DNA from 2 places in the Halobacillus trueperi genome. Region 2 is predicted to be linked to the other one. Evidence: riboswitches for the same ligand, from Rfam matches in the RefSeq annotation. Region 2 holds a riboswitch; the other holds the start of a gene.
What was found. Region 2 has a riboswitch for lysine ahead of DYE48_RS04860 (Na+/H+ antiporter NhaC family protein). Riboswitches for the same ligand answer to the same signal wherever they lie in the genome.
Positions count from the first base shown of each region.

Region 1 (4,618 bases), on a different contig from region 2:
CTCTCAACTCTTTAAACCTAAAGAAAATAAAAGCCGAATACAAGGTTACTAAAATCGCACCGACTGCCATAATGTGATGGATGGAAATGCCGAAGGCTAAGACCCCTGATGTTAAGGCGTAGCTGACAGGGATCAGTCCCATGGAAGCGAGCGAAATGAGCCCCATCACCCGTCCTAGCATCTTCTCATCAATTAAACTCTGAATGGCAGCAATGAATGGAATGTTTGATCCCGATAAGGCGAAACCAAAGATTCCAAGACATAATATACTCATCCAAAGTTCTGTCGTGAAGCTAAGGCATGTAAACGCTATCCCTGAGATAACGAGCGCGATGATGCCAATTTTCCCGCGGTTCTTTTTCACATTCAACACACCAACCACAATCGAACCAAGCAGCATCCCCACAGCCAAACCTGCTTCAAGAAAGCTGAAATCCATTGCGGTCCCTTCCAGAACGGTCTTCACAAATAACGGAAGCCCCATCGTTAAAGGTCCGACTAAAAAGAGGTTCATAAAAATCGTCGTTAAAACGACAAGCGAAATGACGCGGGAATTTTTTACGTAGAGCAGTCCTTCCTTAAAATCATCCCAAAACCTTTTCTGTTCCTCCGACCCTTCTTTCACTCTGGGTACACGCATGAAGAAAATCAAAGCACTTGCCACAATAAGCATGACCGCTGTTGTTGCAAACACAATTTCATAGTTTCCAAAGGCAATGATGACCCCGGCAAGCATAGGAGCGAGGATGAACGAAGTCTGGTTGGTCATCTGGATAATCGAATTCCCTCTTGTCAGATTGTCTTTATGAATGATTGAAGGAATGACGGCACTTTCCGCTGCCCAGAAAAAAGCATCCAAAATACCGAAGAAAAGGGCAAAAGTCACAAATGTCCATAACGTAATTCCACCGAAAATAAACCAGACGACAAGGCCGACGAGAAGCAGCCCACGAATAAAATCAGACAAGAACATGATCTTCGCCTTATCAAAGCGATCCGCCACCGTTCCACTGATAATCATAAAAAGCACCCGTGGAATACTAACAGCGATATACAAAATGCCAAGTGAGGCCTCTAAACCTAAGACATTGACCACATACCAGCTTTGCGAAAAAAGAAAAAATGAAATGCCAAAACTTGATAAAAGTGCCGCTCCCCAAAGCAGCAAAAAGTTTCGATTCTTGAATATGGAGGGAATCTCTCTCAGTTCCGTTTCTGACTGTTGCAACGCTATTTCATTGACTGCCATATGAACCACACCTTCGTTTATTATTGGTTGATTCCATTGTATAAAAGGTCGATGCCAGCAACGATATGCCACAGAATGATTCTCCATCCGTCTCGAGACTGATATTTCCCCACCTATGTAAAAAGAGGTTTGCCCTTTGCAAACCTCTCGGATGGTCAGCCCCCCATGTATTGACTGCGGCAACGATTAATACAATTGAAATACGCTTGGTCATTAGATCCAAACTGTGCGGCACAATTGTTGATACAAGCCCGGTACAGATCGTGTTGGCTTTGTCCTGGTGGTGTAAATGGTCCCCCCCAAGAACCTCCGGGTTGGAAACCACCATTGTACCCGGGCGGCAGACCACCAGGGCCTACCCACTGACCTGGAACGGAAGGTTGCGGTTGCCAACTCCCACCGCCTGGACCTCCCCACGGAAACGGCTGCTGCCACTGCCCGCCAGTACCGCCTCCCCAAGTGCCTGGAGGGAATAATCCTCCAAAACCTCCTCCAGCTCCCGGGTTAAACATCCCACCACCGCCGAACACGATCCGATCCTGATTCCCGTTATTATAATAACTTGGATATTGATTCATCCGATCCGTCCCTTCTAAAAAACTCATACACCATATACTAAGAACCCCACCCCCAAATCGTGCCTATCCCCACCATTTCTCTTCATTTAAGAATTGAGACCCCTTAATGCTTCCGCCTGAGAGTGAGGAGGCTCAGCGCCCGCCTCATGGAAAGCAATCGGAGCGCCTGAAATCGCACAAAAGTCTCGAAATCAAGTCTTCAAGAATTCTGCCAGATTAAAAATGGATTCCCCACATTGGAAGTTGCTACAGAGCGCTTGGTAACACTCTGGCATGGATAGTGGAAGACACCCATCCTCGGCAAAGGGGTTCGTTTTTCAGTCTCATGGAATGGGGTGGTTGGGAAGCTGCGAGACTCCCGTGGGAGAAGGAGATAGGCGAGATCCCGCAGGACGAATTCCGAGAAAGCTCGGCGCTCCCCCACAGGAAAGTGTTCAAATGCGGAATCGACCTGGGAGACACGGCTGGCGCTCAACTCAGCAACGAACCCCAAAACATCTCGAAATCGAGGCTTACACAATCCTGCCAGATTGCTTAAGATAAGAATCTCAGAAGTTTTGTCGAATTGTTGGTTCCCTTGTCTTTCCACTTGTAAGATTGGTACTTTTTTGATAATCTTTTACTAACTAAATATTTTCTTATTTCAAATGATTTTGAAGTAAGGATAGAGGTGCAATGACATGAGTACACTTATCGGAGGAGAATGAGCTCCTGAGATGAAAGTGGAAAGGGGAAATTGCCGAAGCGAAAGGGATCTCATCTCCCTGATGCTGGTTCTGCTGCTGAATAAGTACAGGACTGTCATATAGGAAACTATATGGAGGGCTATCTTACGCAGGAACGGCTAAAAGTTTCTACGGCAGCAGCGAAGCCCTCGTTGCTGCCGTTTTTATTTTGACTGCCGTAGCCCTCACAACCTCGAACGTATTCAAAATTCTAAACAAAGGTGTGAGGTTATGAATTTCGGCCAAGTATTAACAGCGATGGTGACCCCTTTTGACAGCGAAGAAAACATTGATTTTGATGCAACGCGAGCGTTAGTCAACCACTTGATCGAAAACGGTTCGGATGGCCTTGTCATTGCAGGGACAACAGGTGAATCACCGACATTGTCGACAGAAGAGAAAGTGAGCCTCTTCAAATTCGTTGTTGAAGTAGTGGACGGAAGAGTTCCTGTTATTGCAGGTACCGGATCCAACAATACGAGAGCGTCCATCCGTTTGACTGAAAAAGCTGAGGAAATCGGTGTCGACGCCGTCATGCTCGTGACTCCTTATTACAATAAACCAACCCAAGAAGGTCTTTACCAGCACTTCTCTACGATTGCCCAATCCACATCGCTTCCCGTGATGCTTTACAACATCCCAGGCAGAAGCGTCATCAACATGGAGCCGGCGACCGTCATTCGCTTATCCCAGATTAAAAATATCGTTTCAATCAAGGAAGCAAGCGGCGATCTAGATGCGGCGACGGAAATCATCCGTGAAACGTCCGATGATTTTTCTGTTTACAGTGGCGAGGACTCCAATACGCTTCCATTCGTCTCGATTGGAGGTACAGGAATCGTGTCCGTTTCCTCCCATGTGATCGGAAATGAAATGCAGCAGATGATTCAAAGTTTCCGCGAAGGTGATTTTGCTTATGCCGCCCGCCTTCACCAAAAGCTTTTACCTGTTATGCATGCCATCTTCTCGGCACCAAGTCCGTCCCCTGTGAAAGCGGCACTGAATGCCAAAGGTGTGGAGGCCGGTGGTGTCCGCCTTCCCCTTCTGCCACTTTCAGAAGAGGAAGAAAAGCATGTGCTCAGTGAACTTGAAAAAGTACAACCGAAAGAAGCCTTTACTGTTTCGTAAGAAAAACCGCCCGGCATGGGCGGTTTTTTTCATTTCTTGTGAACAATCTCATCGACGATTCCGTATTCCTTCGCCTCTTCTGCACTCATAAAATAATCCCGGTCGGTATCTTCTGCCACCTTTTCCACAGGCTGCCCGGTGCGCTCGGAGATGATTTCATTAATATGCTGCCTCAGTTTGATGATTCGTTTCGCTGAAATTTCAATATCAGCTGCCTGCCCGCGAGCTCCCCCGAGCGGTTGGTGAATCATAATTTCACTATTCGGCAGCGCATACCGCTTCCCTTTTGCACCTGCCAATAAAAGCATAGCTCCAAAAGACGCCGCCATTCCTGTACAAATCGTGCGCACATCAGGCTGGATATACTGCATCGTATCCAGAATCGAAAATCCAGCAGTCGTCGAACCCCCTGGACTGTTGATATACAAAGAAATATCCTTTCCCGGGTCATCCGCTGCAAGATATAAAAGCTGGGCGACAATGCTGTTGGCCATGTGATCATTAATTTCTTCACTTACCATCACGATTCGGTCTTTTAAAAGCCGGGAGTAGATGTCGTAGGACCTCTCCCCTCTGCTTGTTTGTTCAATGACATAAGGTATTGTATTCATCAGATTTTCCCTCCTTTATGCTGCTAAAGAGAGGACGTTTAAAGGTGAATCTGGTCGCTGATTTCTGGAAGCAGGTTTGAGGAGAATCGGGATTTTTTCTATCAGTACCGTTGGATCCTGAATGGTGAGCGTTCTGACCAATGTTTGGTAGAGAAGGTCATCTTCTGAGCGGGTACGCATCACTTGAAGCCTTTCCGCTTCGGGATACCTGTGCAGATTATCCCTCGAACGCTTCAATAACGCTTTAACTGCTGTTTCCTTCATTTGAAGCAGTTCTGCAATCTCTGCAATTTTATAATGAAAGGCTTCTTTCAAAATAAATGTAAG
Region 1 covers NZ_QUAE01000004.1:154,175-158,792, reverse strand. The annotation lists gene DYE48_RS07335 (MFS transporter) at 1-1,249, opposite strand, end outside; gene DYE48_RS21290 (hypothetical protein) at 1,405-1,827, opposite strand; lysine riboswitch at 2,485-2,663, shown strand; gene dapA (4-hydroxy-tetrahydrodipicolinate synthase) at 2,784-3,680, shown strand; gene clpP (ATP-dependent Clp endopeptidase proteolytic subunit ClpP) at 3,710-4,291, opposite strand; gene DYE48_RS07310 (sigma factor-like helix-turn-helix DNA-binding protein) at 4,307-4,618, opposite strand, start outside.
Region 1: linked by a shared signal. The riboswitch ahead of dapA (4-hydroxy-tetrahydrodipicolinate synthase) and the one ahead of DYE48_RS04860 (Na+/H+ antiporter NhaC family protein) in region 2 are both predicted to bind lysine.

Region 2 (16,795 bases):
CCATCTCACGAAAATTGGATAAAAGATAAAATAAATAAAAGGGAGAGAATTAATAATGAAAAAACTATGGACGAGTTTAATCGCTGTATTGCTTATCCTTGTTCTTGCAGCTTGCGGGTCATCGAACGAGGAAGAAAATGCATCAGGATCTGAAGGTGAAGAAGGTGGAACAAAGGAGATTAAGGTAGGAGCTACCAGTGTTCCACATGCTGAAGTTCTCGAGAAAGCAAAACCTATGCTTGAAGAAGAAGGAATCACATTAAAGATTGAAGAATATCAGGATTACATTTTACCGAACCAAGACTTAGATGAAGGTCGTATTGACGCTAACTATTTCCAAACGATTCCTTATATGGAGACCCAAGAGGAAGAGAAAGGGTATGACTTTGCAAACCTTGGTGGTATCCATATTGAGCCTATCGGAGTTTATTCTCAAAAATATGAAAACCTGGAAGACGTTGAAGAAGGTACGCAGCTAGTCATGAGTCGTTCTGTATCCACTCATGGTCGAGTCCTTTCACTCTTAGAGAAAGAGGGACTAATCAAATTGGATGAAAGTGTGGAAAAAGTAGATGCTACTGTACAGGATATTGTAGAAAATCCTAAAAACATTGAATTTGATACAGGAGTAGATGCAGCTAACCTTCCACAAGTTTACCAGCGTGAAGAAAACGTGCTTGTAGCGATTAATACAAACTATGCTATTGAGGCTGGTCTGTCTCCCAGCGAAGATTCAATTATTCTCGAGGAGTCTGACTCTCCTTATGTGAACGTCGTTGCTGCTAATAGCGAAGATAAAGACAATGAAGCGTTAAATACGCTTGTAGAAGTTCTTCGTTCTGAAGAGATCGTCAACTTCATCAAAGAAGAATATGACGGTGCTGTTGTACCGGTCTCAAGTGATGCTGAATAACGGATAAAATAAGTGACTGCGGTTTATACTAACCGCAGTCACTTATTTTTATTGGGAGGTTTTCATATGCAGGAACAAAATATGACGTGGACGCAAACGTACTTACATGATTATAAAGAAGGAATGGGAGCCTTCAGAGAGCACATGCCGGAAGTTTCTCATAAGTTTGATGAATTCACACAAGAATGTTTTAAAGCTGGAGAATTATCTAAAAAAGAGAAGCAATTGATGGCATTAGGAATCAGCATTGTTGCACAGGACGAGTACTGTATGATCTACCACACGCAAGGCTGCGTCGACCAGGGTGCAACGGAAAAGGAAATATTAGAAGCCTGTGGTGTTGCTGCGGCATTTGGAGGTGGAGCGGCTTTAAGTCAGGCCGTAACGCTTGTGCAGGATGCGTACATGGACTTGACGACAACGGTCAATTGATTCAATTATTAGAAAATTCAAGGAAATCGGATGTATTCTATATACTCACTTGCAGTAAACGCTTACATCAATAATGAAGATCACTTTTGCATGAATTTAAAGTTTTAAGAAGTTTTATTTGGGAATAGTATTTGTGGTACCTTAAATTGTGTAAATAATCTGAAAGGGTTGATTCGTTATTAGTGACGATCTGAATTTGAATTACACTGCTGATATGGAGAAAGCCATGCACCAATCTCATAACATGAGTTATGCGGAGTACAGCAGGAAGTTGGATACACGCTTGAAAGTAGAAGAAAAACGCCAACGAGAATTCGAAGAGAGTCAGAAAATGATTGCCCAGGTCGACCGTCAATTGCATAGATAAATCATTCGATTAAATGAAAAAATCAGGTGTGTTTTAGCCACCTGATTTTTTCATGTTATAATACACATGAAAAATGTAGAAAATTGTTCGTTACATGTCCGGACTCTTGGCTTTAGTTAATGGGAAAAAGTTGATAACAAGCACTAAATGATATAAGATTGTAATGAGAATAAATTGAGAATAGTTCTTTGTTTCCGATCAACATGGACATTCTATAATAATAGATACTGGAGGTATTCATTTATGGCAGGATCAACGTTAGAAATCAAAGATCTTCATGTAGAAATCGAAGGTCAGGAAATCCTTAAAGGTGTAAATTTAACAATCAACGGTGGGGAATTCCACGCTGTTATGGGACCGAACGGAACTGGTAAATCTACACTGGCTTCCGCAATTATGGGTCACCCTAAATATGAAGTAACAAAAGGTGAAGTATTGCTTGATGGCGAAAACGTTCTTGAAATGGAAGTGGACGAACGAGCTCAAGCAGGTCTATTCCTTGCTATGCAATATCCTAGTGAAATCAGTGGTGTAACAAACTCTGACTTCCTGCGTTCTTCTATTAATGCTCACCGTGAAGAAGGCGATGAAATCTCTCTTATGAAGTTCATCAAAGAGATGGATGCTAAGATGGATACGCTTGATATGGATAAAAACATGGCGCAGCGTTATCTTAACGAAGGTTTCTCCGGCGGTGAGAAAAAACGTAATGAAATCCTTCAATTAATGATGATTCAACCAGCGATTGCCATTCTAGATGAAATTGATTCAGGGCTTGATATCGATGCATTGAAAGTCGTTGCAAAAGGAATTAACGAAATGCGCAACGATGCTTTCGGCTGCTTGATCATCACTCACTACCAGCGTCTATTGAACTACATTACTCCTGATAAAGTACACGTTATGATGCAAGGACGTGTTGTCAAATCTGGTGGACCAGAACTTTCCCAGCGTCTGGAAGCGGAAGGTTATGACTGGATTAAACAGGAACTTGGCATCGAAGACGAAACCGTTAACGCGTAATTAAGATAGGAGGGTAATCATGACAGTAGAAGTCTCACTACCATATGACAAAGAGTACATCTCACAATTCTCCCAAGGGCAGAATGAGCCTGAATGGATGAAGAACCTTCGTCTTAGCGCCCTGGAGAAATCGGAATCTTTACCGCTTCCGAAACCAGATAAAACGAATATCTCCAAATGGAACTTCACAGAGTTCGACCATCACGTAACAGGTGATCGTATTGAATCTCTTGATGAACTTCCAGATGAAATCAAAGATTTCTTAGATGAAGAAAAAGAACAGCAAAACCTGGTCATTCAGCGTAACCATACAGTGGCTTACGGAACCATTGATCAAAAATTGAAAGATCAAGGGGTCATCTTCACAGATATCGGTACGGCACTTAGAGAGCACAGTGAATTGGTAGAGAAGTATTACATGAACGATGCCGTTCACATGGACGAGCATCGTTTGACAGCTCTTCATGCAGCTCTTATGAACGGAGGGGTTTTCCTTTACGTTCCAAAAAATGTGCAAATAGAGGATCCTATTCAGGCGATTTTCTGGCAGGAAGATCCAAAAGCTTCCTTGATCAACCACATTTTAGTCGTAGCTGAAGAGAATAGCTCTGTGACGTATGTAGAGAACTATATTTCTCACAATAAAGAAGAAAAAACTTCCGCGAACATTGTGACAGAAGTCATCGCTAAAGATGGAGCGAAAGTATCCTTCGGCGCGGTCGACAACTTTGAAGCGGGTACAACTGTATATGCCAATCGTCGTGGAGTCGCTTATCGTGATTCAGTCATTGAATGGGCCCTTGGTCAAATGAACGAAGGCGACACCGTTTCTGAAAACATCACACACTTGATTGGTGATAATTCACACTCTAATGCGAAAACCGTTGCTATTGGACGTGGAAAACAGAAGCAAAACTTCACAGCAAACATTACGCACTTCGGAAAAGGCTCTGACGGTTATATTCTTCAACACGGAGTGATGAAGGATAAGGCTTCTGCTATTTTCAATGGAATCGGTAAGATTGAACATGGGGCAAGCAAGTCTAATGCCGAGCAGGAGTCACGTGTTCTTATGCTGAGCAGCGACGCACGTGGGGACGCAAACCCGATTCTTCTCATTGATGAAGATGACGTAACAGCGGGACACGCTGCATCGGTTGGACGTGTGGACCCGATTCAACTGTATTACTTGATGAGCCGTGGAATTTCCAAGTTTGAAGCTGAGCGTTTAATCATTCATGGATTCCTTGCGCCAGTAGTAAACCAATTGCCTGTTGAAGCTGTAAAACGCCAATTACAACAAGTGATTGAAAGGAAAGTATATTAATGGATGTAAAAGCGGTACGCGACGAATTTCCTATTCTACACCAGGAAGTAAATGGACATCCGCTCGTGTATTTGGATTCATCAGCGACTTCTCAGAAGCCGATCAAGGTGATTGAAAAGCTTGATGAGTACTATCGCGGATACAACTCTAATGTCCATAGAGGTGTACACACGCTTGGCACAAGAGCGACAGACGAGTATGAAGGTGCCCGTGAGAAAGTGAGACGCTTCATTAATGCGTCCAGCTCCCAAGAAGTCATCTTTACGCGTGGGACAACAACAGCCATCAATACCGTTGCAGCAAGCTACGGTCGGGCGAACTTGCGTGAAGGTGATGAGGTTGTCATCACTCCAATGGAACACCACAGCAACATTATCCCTTGGCAGCAGATTGTTAAGGAAACAGGAGCTACTTTGAAGTATATTCCATTGCAATCTGATGGCACGATTCTTTTAGAAGATGTTCAAAAGACAGTAACATCTAAAACGAAAATTGTTGCCGTCATGCACGTGTCGAATGTTCTAGGAACGATCAATCCGGTGAAAGAGATTGCACAAATTGCTCATAACCAAGGAGCAGTCATGCTTGTTGATGGTGCTCAAAGTGCTCCTCACATGAAGATCGATGTTCAAGACTTGGACGCTGATTTTTATGCGTTTTCAGGTCATAAGATGTGCGGCCCAACTGGAATCGGAGTTTTATATGGAAAAAAGGCGCTTCTTGAAAAAATGGAGCCTGTCGAGTTTGGTGGAGAAATGATCGACTTCGTTAACCTTTATGATTCGACATGGAAAGAACTGCCCTGGAAGTTTGAAGGCGGAACACCCATTATTGCCGGAGCTGTCGGCCTAGGTGCAGCCATTGATTTTCTTACGGACATTGGTTTGGATGAAATCAAAGAGCATGAAGAGAAACTGGCTTCTTATGCCATGCAAGAAATGAATAAAGTTGATGGCATGACCATTTATGGTCCAGAGCATCGAGCAGGTCTTGTCACTTTCAATCTTTCAGATGTTCACCCTCACGATCTTGCTACGGTATTAGACGCTGAAGGAATTGCTGTACGTGCAGGGCACCACTGTGCTCAGCCGTTGATGCGTTGGTTGGAAGTGTCAGCGACGGCAAGAGCAAGTTTTTACTTGTATAATAATGAAGAAGATATAGATCGACTTGTTGCAGGATTACAAACAACAAAGGAGTATTTTGGCGATGTCTTTTAATAATTTAGATACGCTATATCGTCAAGTCATCATGGACCATTATAAAAATCCGCGTAATCGCGGGTCGATTGACGGGAACCCTATGACGGTTGATATGAATAATCCAACGTGTGGGGATCGCATTCAGCTTCAGTTGTTAATTGAAGATGGTCATGTCCAAGAAGCTAAGTTTGATGGAGAAGGTTGTTCCATCAGTCTTTCATCTGCTTCCATGATGACGCAGGCTATCAAAGGGAAGCCCGTTGACGAAGCACTGAAAATGTCTGAACTCTTTTCTGAACTCATGCAAGGCAATGATGTTGATGAAGGAGATATTGACCTGGGTGACATTGAAGCTCTACAAGGGGTTTCAAAGTTCCCGGCTCGTATCAAATGTGCGACACTAGCCTGGAAAGCGATGGAAAAGGGTGTCGATGAAGAGAAACAAGACTAAGCTTTTGTCAATACCAAAAGGAGGTATGTAACATGGCCAAAAAAGCGCCAGAAGTGGGAGAGTACCAATACGGATTCCACGAAAAAGATGTTTCGATTTTCCGTACGCAAAAGGGTTTGACGAAAGAAGTCGTTGAACAGATCTCCAACTATAAAGAAGAACCAAAATGGATGCTCGACTTCCGTCTGAAGTCTCTTGAGCAGTTTTATAAAATGCCAATGCCACAGTGGGGTGGCGATCTTTCAGAGCTTAACTTTGATGACATTACGTACTATGTGAAACCATCAGAGCGTTCTGAACGATCCTGGGATGAAGTTCCCGAAGAAATCAAGAACACCTTCGATCGTCTTGGGATTCCTGAAGCAGAACAGAAGTATCTTTCTGGTGTTTCAGCTCAATATGAATCTGAAGTTGTTTATCACAACATGGAGAAGGATCTTGAAGACTTGGGTGTTATATTCAAGGATACGGACTCTGCTCTTAAAGAGAATGAAGACATTTTCAAAGAGTACTTCGGTAAGGTCATCCCTCCATCCGATAACAAGTTCTCTGCACTAAACTCAGCGGTTTGGTCCGGAGGTTCCTTCATTTATGTACCGAAAGATACGAAAGTTGAAACGCCTTTGCAAGCGTACTTCCGTATCAACTCGGAGAATATGGGGCAATTTGAGCGTACTTTGATCATTGCTGACGAAGGCTCTTCTGTTCACTACGTAGAAGGCTGTACAGCACCAACGTACTCTTCAAGCTCTCTGCACAGTGCCGTTGTAGAAATCTTTGTTAAGGATAACGCCTATTGCCGTTATACCACGATTCAAAACTGGGCGAACAACGTGTACAACCTTGTAACAAAACGTGCCGTTGCAGAGTCCAATGCTACAATGGAATGGGTCGACGGAAACCTTGGTTCCAAATTGACGATGAAGTATCCTGCTGTGCTTCTTAAAGGTGAAGGAGCGCGTGGTATGACGCTTTCCATCGCTCTAGCTGGTAAAGGACAGCATCAGGATGCCGGTGCTAAAATGCACCACTTGGCACCGAACACTTCTTCTACGATCGTTTCTAAATCCATCTCTAAACATGGTGGTAAAGTAACGTATCGAGGAATTGTTCAATTCGGTCGAAAAGCCGAAGGTGCTCGTTCCAATGTTGAGTGTGATACGCTCATCATGGATAATGAGTCCACATCCGATACGATTCCTTACAATGAAATCATGAATGAGAACATCTCTCTTGAACACGAAGCGAAAGTTTCTAAAGTGTCAGAAGAGCAGTTGTTCTACTTGATGAGCCGCGGTATTTCTGAAGAAGAAGCTACAGAAATGATCGTGATGGGCTTCATTGAGCCGTTCACAAAAGAGCTCCCAATGGAGTATGCCGTGGAAATGAACCGTCTAATCAAATTTGAAATGGAAGGTTCCATCGGTTAATAAAAGGAATAAAGCCGTGCAGATATCATCTGCACGGCTTTTTCATCGTGGGCCGGTGTTCCCGGGGTTCGTTGCCCTGTTTGGCGTCAGGGGTGGCTGGGAAGCTACTCGCTTTCCTGTGGGGGAGTGCCGAGCTTCCTCGGACTGCGTCCTCCGGGATCTCGCCTATCTCCTTTCTCCCACGGGAGTCTCGCAGCTTCCCAACCACCCCATTAGATGAGTGTGAAAAACGAACCCACTATACTTAGAAGAAGCGTCTTCCAACTTCCTTGTCCAGGAGTCATAAAGCACGCTGGAACAGCATTTCAATGGGGAGGCCATAGAGTTCTGCATTTCGACAGAGATTGGGAACTTTGTTATTTGTGGTAGTGGTTTCGAGATCCTTATATGAAAGGGGCGGAGGGGAATGGCGAGACTCCTGCGGGAAAAAAGTGCATGGTGAGACCTCACAGGACGCAGTCCGAGGAGGCTCACCGCGCTCCCGCGGAAAGCGAGCTATTCTCCGCAGCCCCCATCCACTCAACAAAATTCTCGAAACTGAGTCTTCCACGATCGGGAGCTTATGTGAGTTTAACAGCGCCTATTTTGTTGCTCTTGTTTGATCCTCCATTCCAGGCAAGATGTTTTATGAATACAAAACATGATACTATAATATTATCTATTAAGAGTTAAGGAAGATTCGATATGTTTTTGGTTATGTTTTTGATCGGTTTAATCACAGCCCTAGTCGGTAGTGTGGCAGGCCTTGGAGGAGGCGTTATTTTAGTTCCTGTTCTCCTGTTTTTAGGTGATCATTTTGCTTCCTTCGATTGGGTAAACCCCCAGGCAATCGTGGGGATTTCTTTAGTTGTGATGATTTTTACAGGGATGTCTTCAGCCATCTCGTACATGAAGCACAACCGTGTGGATACAGGAATTGGACTAGTTTTTTTGATTGGCAGCATTCCGGGAGGCATTTTAGGCTCTTGGCTGAATCAATTTTTTGAAACGGATGGTTTCTCTCTTTTCTTTGGAATTGTTATGATTGCGGTTTCTTTACTGTTTTTCATTCCGCGGAGACCATCAGGTCATTCCTTATTTAAAACAGGTATGTCTAGAGAGAAAACAGTGGACGGGAAAGTGTATAAGTACCGGATGCCTTTTTGGGTTGGGTTTATCTTATCGTTTTGCGTAGGAATGTTATCTGGTTTATTAGGCATAGGTGGAGGATCTTTAATGGTCCCAGCTATGATTTTACTATTGAACATCCCCCCTCATATTGCAACAGCGACTTCTATGTTTATGATTTTTTTTGCAAGCATAACAAGCTCTGCGACCCATGTTCTTTTAGGGCATGTGGATTGGAGTCATACGCTCTGGTTTATTCCAGGAGCCTACTTAGGAGGAACACTTGGAGCATGGGTCAATCGACGCCTTGATGGACAAGTCGTGGAGAGATTTCTGAGGGTACTGCTCGTATTGATTGGCATACGTTTAATTTGGCAAGGTTTAGGGTGAGGAGACTGATGATGAAGGAAAAATTATACTTTTATTATACAAGCGATCTGCACAGTCACTTTGAAAATTGGCCACAAATCGTCGGGTATTTTAACGAAAAGAAAAAGAAACACGAGAAAAAAGGGGAAGAGTACTGGCTTTTTGATAATGGAGACCATGTCGATCGTTTTCATCCGATCGCTGAGGGCTTGATGGGGAAGGGCAATGTTGAGTTATTAAATGAAGCTGGATATGATGTAGCAACGATCGGCAACAATGAAGGCATTACTTTAGCGAGTGAAGATCTTCACTCCTTATACGATCATGCAACTTTTCGTGTCGTTTGTGCCAATTTGGATTGTAAGAGCTCCTCTTCACCTGCTTGGTTAAAGCCCTACCACATTCTTGAGTCCAAATATGGGACGAAAATCGGCGTATTAGGTTTGACTGCACCATTTCAAGCGTTTTACCAGCAATTAGGGTGGGATGTGCTCTCGCCATTCGATATATTGGATGGGATAATTGAAGAGTTGAGAAATCAAGCGGATATCATTATCTTACTATCACACCTTGGTATTAATGAAGACGAAGAAATCGCGAGGCGTTATTCAGACATTGATATTATTATCGGGGGCCACACGCACCACCTTTTTAAGAATGGTGAATATATTGATGGTGCCTTGTTGACAGCAGCAGGTAAACACGGGACGCATCTCGGTGAAGTTGCTGTGGAATGGAACATCGATACGCGCCATCTAGAGAAGAAAGAGGCCTATGCCATACCAACGGAACAACTGAAAAAAGATGATGGAGTCACAAAAAAAGTCAAAGAGATTCGTTCTAAAGCTGTTCATGAACTAGGCACTCCCGTAGCTTATCTCCGGGAACCTCTGCACATTGCATGGTTTCATGACACCCCGCTTATGAACCGCTTGACTGAACAATTACGCTTATGGACATCGGCGGATATAGCGATGTTAAATGCAGGTGTGCTCCTCGACCATTTATCCGCTGGGGAAATTACTTATGAAGATATTCATCGCATTTGTCCACACCCGATGAACCCCTGTCTTGTGGAATTGAGAGGGGATGAGCTGATGGAAGTGATACGAGCTGCTCATACGAAAGAACTTACGGAAATAAGGCTGAAAGGCTTTGGCTTTAGAGGTGAAGTGATTGGGAAGATGGTTTTTGCAGGTATTGACATAGAAATGGATGATGATGGAGAAGAACATGTAAAGCATGTCACTTTTGCTGGTGAACCGATTGATTATGATCGTACGTATCGGTTTGCTACAGCGGACACATTTACGTTTGGCCGATTCTTTCCTGAAATCGCCTATTCCAAGACAAAGAAATATTTTATGCCGGAACTATTGCGAGACCTTTTATCTGAAGCACTTAAGTCATAACACTGGGAGCTACCTTTGTAGGTAGCTCTCTTACATAACGGATTGTAAGGAGTTTATTATGAGAGTCGTTGCAACAAATTCTCTAGTACCCGGAGCTGTATTAGCTAAAACCATATACAATGAAAGCGGTCAAGCGCTCCTCCAACAAGGTGTAGCTTTTACACCGCGGATCATTGAACGGTTAAAAAGCTTTGATATTACTTATGTGTATATAGAAGATGGACGTGAAGCGATCGTCCCATAGTAAGGGAAATAAAAAGAGATGGTACAAGAGGAAGAGACATCGACTTGTCCAAAGAATTGAATATCCTGATCAAGAATTGTCATCTGACATCGGTAAGTTGATGCTTAAACCCTTCTTTTCTTTCATATAGATAGATGAGGAGGGTTGTTCTATGCCAAAAAAGAGTGCGACTACTGGTTCCACGATCGGAAAAAGGATTGTGCTTAGTCTGCTGTTTTTCGCCCTTTTCACAGCGTTAAGCCTTTGGTTCATTAACCGAGGTGTGACTCCGGCGCTCGTTGAAATTGCTGAAACAAAAGCTCAACAGCTGGCTAGGGATGCCATTAATGAAGCAGTCAGTAAAACGATCGCAGAAGATCTACAATTTAATGACCTTGTGAATATGGAAAAAGATAACCAAGGAAATATTGTTTATATGGGATGGAACTCTGTAGTTGTTAACCGCGCACTTCGTGATACGACCATACGTGTTCAGAACTTTTTAAAAAGGATGGAGCTTGGCGAGCTTCCGATGGAGGATACTTCTTTGGAGCCGAATATTGATCCCGATCGCACACAGGAGGAATTAGGAGAACAACCAGCAACACTTATTGAACTTCCTATTGGGGTAGCAACAAACAACAGTTTACTAGCGAACCTTGGGCCAAAAGTTCCTGTTCAACTTAGAGTGATTGGAGACGTTCAATCAGAAGTCGATATCAAGATGACGGAATATGGGATTAACGCTGCTTTATTTGAATTGACGATTCATTTTGAAGTGAATGTCCGGATTGTTATTCCATTTTCTACAGAAACAACTGTCGTAACGAATAATATTCCTATTGATCAAGCTACCATCCTAGGTAAAGTTCCTAATTTTTATGGTGGTATGGGAGGGGAAGGGGATCCATCATTTTCCTATCCAATGGAACCCTTGCAATAAATGCTTGGAATTGTTAAAATTACTGAGAATTGAATATGCGTGACCTTATCAGATCGGTGAGGTAGAGGTGCAAACACCATCAGTAATCAATTGGAGCGAGACAAGCGACGATGATTGATGGAAGGGGATGTTTGCCGAAGTGTTTTGTAGTTCGTCAAACTATAAGACGCTGGTGTATATCTGAACAAGAGATACACTGTCATGCATGCTTTTGGGTGCATGGGGCGCTACTGATCGAAATGGAGGATAATCAAATTGCCACTTACAAAGGCGATGGTAGGTTATTTTCTATCATTGTCTTTTTTTATTCCTCATTTTTATCCGCAGTAGCCTTCCAATCCCGTTACATCAAGATTTACGGAGGGGAAACATCATGGAAGGAACCATCTATTCTTTAATTCCAGCAGTATTAATGTTAATCCTTGTTCTGCTGACAAGGAAAGTCATCCTATCCTTAGGGATTGGGATCATCGTAGGAGCATTCCTGCTCACACAAATGGATATTGGCGGAGGACTAGCGTTAATCTGGTCGATTTTCGCAAACATCTTCGTCAGTGAAGGCGCACTGAATATGGGCAACATTTATTTGTTATCATTTCTATTCTTATTAGGAATTACCACTGCCTTCATGACAGCATCAGGAGGAAGTCGTGCGTTTGGTCGTTGGGCTGTCGAACGTATTCGCACGAGAAAAGGGGCAACACTTGTTCCGGCGCTTTTGGGAATCATCATCTTTATTGATGATTACTTCAATGCACTGGCTGTAGGACAAGTAGCGCGCCCTGTAACCGATCGATATAAAGTATCCCGGGCAAAATTGGCGTATTATATCGATTCCACATCGGCTCCGATTACTGTTATTTCACCTATTTCCAGCTGGGGAGCTTATATTATTGGAACGATCGGAAGTATCCTGGCTGCGAATGAAATCACACAGTATCAAGCTTTTGAAGCATTTGTGTTAATGATTCCAGCAAATCTCTATGTGTTTGCGGCGTTATTGCTCGTATTCTTGACGATTTACTTAAGATTGGATCTTGGTCCGATGAAAGTTCATGAGAAACGAGCCATTGAAACAGGAGAATTGAACAACCCTGAAAAAAGGGACGTTCCTGGTGATTTGAATGATGAATTCAAGGAGCATAACCATGGGAAGATCTCTCATCTGATTTGGCCTATCTTTGCTCTTGTTGTCGGAACTGTGTTAACAATGGTCATCACAGGAATGCGCAACACAGAAGGCAGTGTCGATCTTCTCTCCATCTTTGCAAACACAAATGTGAATATCTCATTGTTCACAGGTGGAGTCGTTTCTGTTGTTGTTGCGCTTGTGCTGTATATCAGTCAACCAAAACCTAAATCAGGAATTTCTCTCGTCTTTGGTCAAGGGATGAAAGCCATGTTACCAGCGATTTACATCTTGGTTTTTGCCTGGATGATCGGTGATATTATCGGCCAGCTTCAAACTGGTGAATATTTAGCCCAGCAATTTACTCAAGCAGATATCAACCTTGCCTATCTGCCTTTGATTATTTTCTTATTGTCTGGCTTCATGGCATTATCAACAGGTACATCTTGGGGAACATTCGGAATTATGCTTCCGATTGCAGGAGAAATCGCGGCAGTATCCGACCCTACACTGATTTTGCCGGCACTGTCAGCAGTACTCGCTGGATCTGTGTTTGGTGACCACTGTTCACCGATATCCGATACGACAATTCTTTCCTCGACAGGGGCAGGATCGAACCACATTGATCACGTACTCACACAGCTCCCTTATGCCCTTATCGCTGCAGGAGCTGCTTCCATCGGTTATGTTATCTTAGGCTTGTCTGGTGGAGTGTGGCTGCCATTGTTGATGACGTTGATTATTGTCACATTTGTAGCGTTCATTATTCACAAGTTTAATCGGCAGCCAACGGAGTAAAATAAAAAGGAATACTTTGTGGGAGAGTATGGAACGTGCAAATCCATACTCTCTTTTTTTGTCATCATCTCCCCATTCAAAAATTCTTTACATAGGCTGATTGTTGAAGACTCAGTTTCGTGACTTACAAAGTCCTGCCATATAGTATATATCGTGTATGATAAAAACATATTAATCCATATTATGGTAGTACATTTTACTCAAGGCTTTTAACTCCCCTTCCAATTTCTGAAAATTTAAAAATTATTTTGACAAGCTGTGCATTGCTAGTTATAATTTAAAGCAGAATAATCAGAAAAATAAAAATTAAAAAACATCTTTTTTAGGATGTTTAACTCAGGGAGGTCTTTCGCATGGAAAATCGTGCACAATGGGGAACACGAGCCGGTTTCATACTGGCAGCCGTCGGTTCAGCCATCGGTTTAGGTAACATCTGGCGTTTCCCGGCAGTAGCTTATGAAAATGGTGGTGGGGCATTTTTCATTCCTTATTTATTTGCTCTGTTAACAGCGGGTATTCCGCTACTTGTTATGGAATTCACCATCGGCCACAAATTTAGAGGGTCAGCACCACTTTCATTCTTCAGAATGAACCGTAAAACAGAATGGCTTGGCTGGTGGGCAGTACTTGTATCATTTGTTATTTCAACATATTATGCCGTCATTATTGCCTGGGCAATTTCATACAGTTTCTTTGCATTCAACCTTTCATGGGGTGATGACACAGAAGGCTTTTTGTTTAGCGATTATTTGCAATTATCCGTAGATCCTGGTCAGACAGGAAGCCTTGTACCTGGTGTTCTTATTCCACTTCTTATCGTTTGGTTGATTACTCTTGGGGTCCTTTTCAAAGGAGTCAAAAAAGGGATTGAAGCGGCAAACAAAATCTTTATCCCTACATTGGTTGTCCTTTTCATAATTATTGTCATCCGGGCGATCACTCTTCCGGGGGCGGCAGAAGGTCTTCAGACTTTCTTTGCTCCAGACTTTAGTGCAATTGCTAATAGTTCCGTGTGGGTAGCGGCCTATGGTCAAATTTTCTTCAGTTTATCGATCGCCTTTGCGATTATGATTACGTACTCCAGTTACCTACCGAAGAAATCGGACTTAACGAACAATGCGTTCATTGCTGGCTTCGGTAATTCAAGCTTTGAACTATTAGCTGGTATAGGAGTGTTTGGTGCATTAGGATTTATGGCTTCCCAGAGCGGCGTACCCGTGAGTGAAGTCGTTAGTGGCGGGGTAGGACTTGCGTTTGTGGTATTCCCGCAAATCATCAATGAATTCCCTGCACTGAATGGATTATTCGGTTTCCTATTCTTCGCATCATTAGTATTAGCCGGACTATCTTCGTTAATCTCTATTTCAGAAACATACGTAGCTGCTCTGAGCGAAAAATTTGGACTTTCAAGAAAAGCTGCTGTAGGACTTGGTGGTGGACTTGCAGCTGTTATTTCCTTGCTTTTCGCGACACAAGGGGGACTTTATCTCCTTGATGCTGCTGATTACTTCATTAACCAATTCGGAGTGGCGTTCGTCGGCCTTGTTGAAGTCGTGGTTATTGCTTGGTTCTTACGTAACCTCAATGACTTCCAAACTCATGCGAACGGTATTTCTGATCTCCGCCTTGGTGGATGGTGGAAGGTCTGTCTTGGTATCATCACACCAATTGTTCTTGGATTTATGATGTTTGGCTTATTCAAGAAGAACCTTCTTAAAGAGTTCGATACAGAAACAGGGAACTACGAAGGATATGCGGATGGATTTATTTTATTCGGCGGCTGGTTCGTGGCAGCCTTCGCCATTGTCTTCGGCTTCTTGATGACATTGAAGCGTTGGGATTCAAAAGCCGTTGAAGAGGTAAAAAAGGAGGTAAGCTAATATGACAGCTGGTGCAGTGACAATGATGATTATCGGAATGCTCGTGATATGGGGCGGCCTGGCTGCCAGTATTACGAATGCCGTAAAAAAATCAAAATAACAAGAAAAGCGTCGCACAATGAAGTGCGGCGCTTTTAATTTTTTGTCATCCTTTCCCACTTCCTCAGAAAAGGGTAAGGATCAAAGGACCATTCATTTTTTCCATTATCTTGATACATCCCGTAATGAAGATGTGGAGGGAATTTTCCGGATGTTCCAGGAGGTCCATATCCAGAAGCTCCTACCGATCCAATTACATCACCAGGTTGTACGATGTCCCCCACTTTAATATCTTCTGAAAAGCTATGCAAATGGGCGTAATAATGGTAAATGTTATAAATATCCCGAATTCCAATCCGCCAACCACCAAACTTATTCCAGCCTTTCATCTCTACAACTCCATAAGTTGTAGATTTAACGGGAACGCCGTAATTAGCGAAAATATCCGTGCCTTCATGAATGCGTCTTCCTCCAAAGCCTCGAGCATCCCCCCATGTACTTCTATAACTGTAATTTGCCTGAAGGGGGAGGGGGAAGTCACGGTTTGTCAAATTAACGGTCTGAAATTTTTTGAATACTCTTGCTGTATTCATAATGGTTTGAACGGTAAGGTCTCTCTTGTAATAATTCCAAAGGGCGATTTTAATATCATCACTCGTGGTACCGTAGGACTTCAAGTATGTGCCTATCGAATATAACACGTCTTCGTCATTATCCAACTGAATCTTTTGATCACCATCTCCATCTGAACCCCAGCCTTCCGGGAAGAATGTTGAGGGCATTTCTCCAGCAGAACCAGTCCAGAACATCGGATCCGCTTCAATAGCAGTAACCCGCCCCTCTTTAGGATCGTCATGAACTTGCCTTTCGTATTGATCGATAGCCGCCAGATACTCCCAGGGGATATCAGTAATAGCTGAAGTTTTCTTATATAATGCCATTCGTGCATCGCTCTCTTCATCTGCATGTATGGAACCTGCAGAGAAAAGTACGCACATGCTAAGACATAAGATCATTGAACCGATGTATTTCATAAACTCACCTTCAATGTTTTGATATCTTTAGCATGAGGCAGGCATGCTTTTGTTATGAATGGAAAAATTGGGGTGATGTCAGTTTTCCATCCCGGTTTCTTCTTCTGTATTCATATTTGGTCCAACATCCGGTTGTTGAGGGTTGGATTCCTCGACTTTTCCTTGTGGTGACTTCTTCATTTTTTTGATGATGCTGTCGATCGTATCGTTATACCCTTGATCATACACGGTGGAATTACTTAAACTTTGAATATCTCCAAAGGAAGCAGGATTGTCAGAGACATACACATGGTAAAAGCTTGGGACTAAAGAATAAGCCGTCTTCTGAACCATATCGGCCGCTGATTCTCGATCGGTGTCGTCTGCTTTTTTGTACGCGACGAGCACTTCATTATCCGTAACTACTGTGGCTACGTCTTCGAATTGATCATAGCGGAGAATCATCCGGGAAATCATATCCGCCATTTCTTCACGATTGACTTTGATTTCACGATGTTCTTCAGCATCTTGATTTAATTGATCTTTGTTAAAGCGCACATAACCAACTTGCCCATCTTTTGGCTTCTCGTTATATCCGTCCATGGCATTGCCATTCAACGTGTCATCATCCATCATATTCTTTGCTTGCTCTTCTTTTGTTTCCTGACATCCCGCAACAATGAGTGTGACAAGGGACAGTAGGGTGAATACTCTCCATATCTTTTTCATTATAGTTC
Region 2 covers NZ_QUAE01000003.1:4,519-21,313, reverse strand. The annotation lists gene DYE48_RS04925 (methionine ABC transporter permease) at 1-29, shown strand, start outside; gene DYE48_RS04920 (MetQ/NlpA family ABC transporter substrate-binding protein) at 56-913, shown strand; gene DYE48_RS04915 (carboxymuconolactone decarboxylase family protein) at 980-1,345, shown strand; gene DYE48_RS21105 (YuzK family famiily protein) at 1,572-1,712, shown strand; gene sufC (Fe-S cluster assembly ATPase SufC) at 1,956-2,735, shown strand; gene sufD (Fe-S cluster assembly protein SufD) at 2,755-4,062, shown strand; gene DYE48_RS04900 (cysteine desulfurase) at 4,062-5,282, shown strand; gene sufU (Fe-S cluster assembly sulfur transfer protein SufU) at 5,272-5,715, shown strand; gene sufB (Fe-S cluster assembly protein SufB) at 5,748-7,145, shown strand; gene DYE48_RS04880 (sulfite exporter TauE/SafE family protein) at 7,830-8,642, shown strand; gene DYE48_RS04875 (bifunctional metallophosphatase/5'-nucleotidase) at 8,654-10,033, shown strand; gene DYE48_RS04870 (hypothetical protein) at 10,092-10,277, shown strand; gene yunB (sporulation protein YunB) at 10,429-11,199, shown strand; lysine riboswitch at 11,254-11,437, shown strand; gene DYE48_RS04860 (Na+/H+ antiporter NhaC family protein) at 11,573-13,126, shown strand; gene DYE48_RS04855 (sodium-dependent transporter) at 13,480-15,006, shown strand; gene DYE48_RS04850 (MetS family NSS transporter small subunit) at 15,008-15,106, shown strand; gene DYE48_RS04845 (M23 family metallopeptidase) at 15,141-16,079, opposite strand; gene DYE48_RS04840 (YhcN/YlaJ family sporulation lipoprotein) at 16,158-16,787, opposite strand.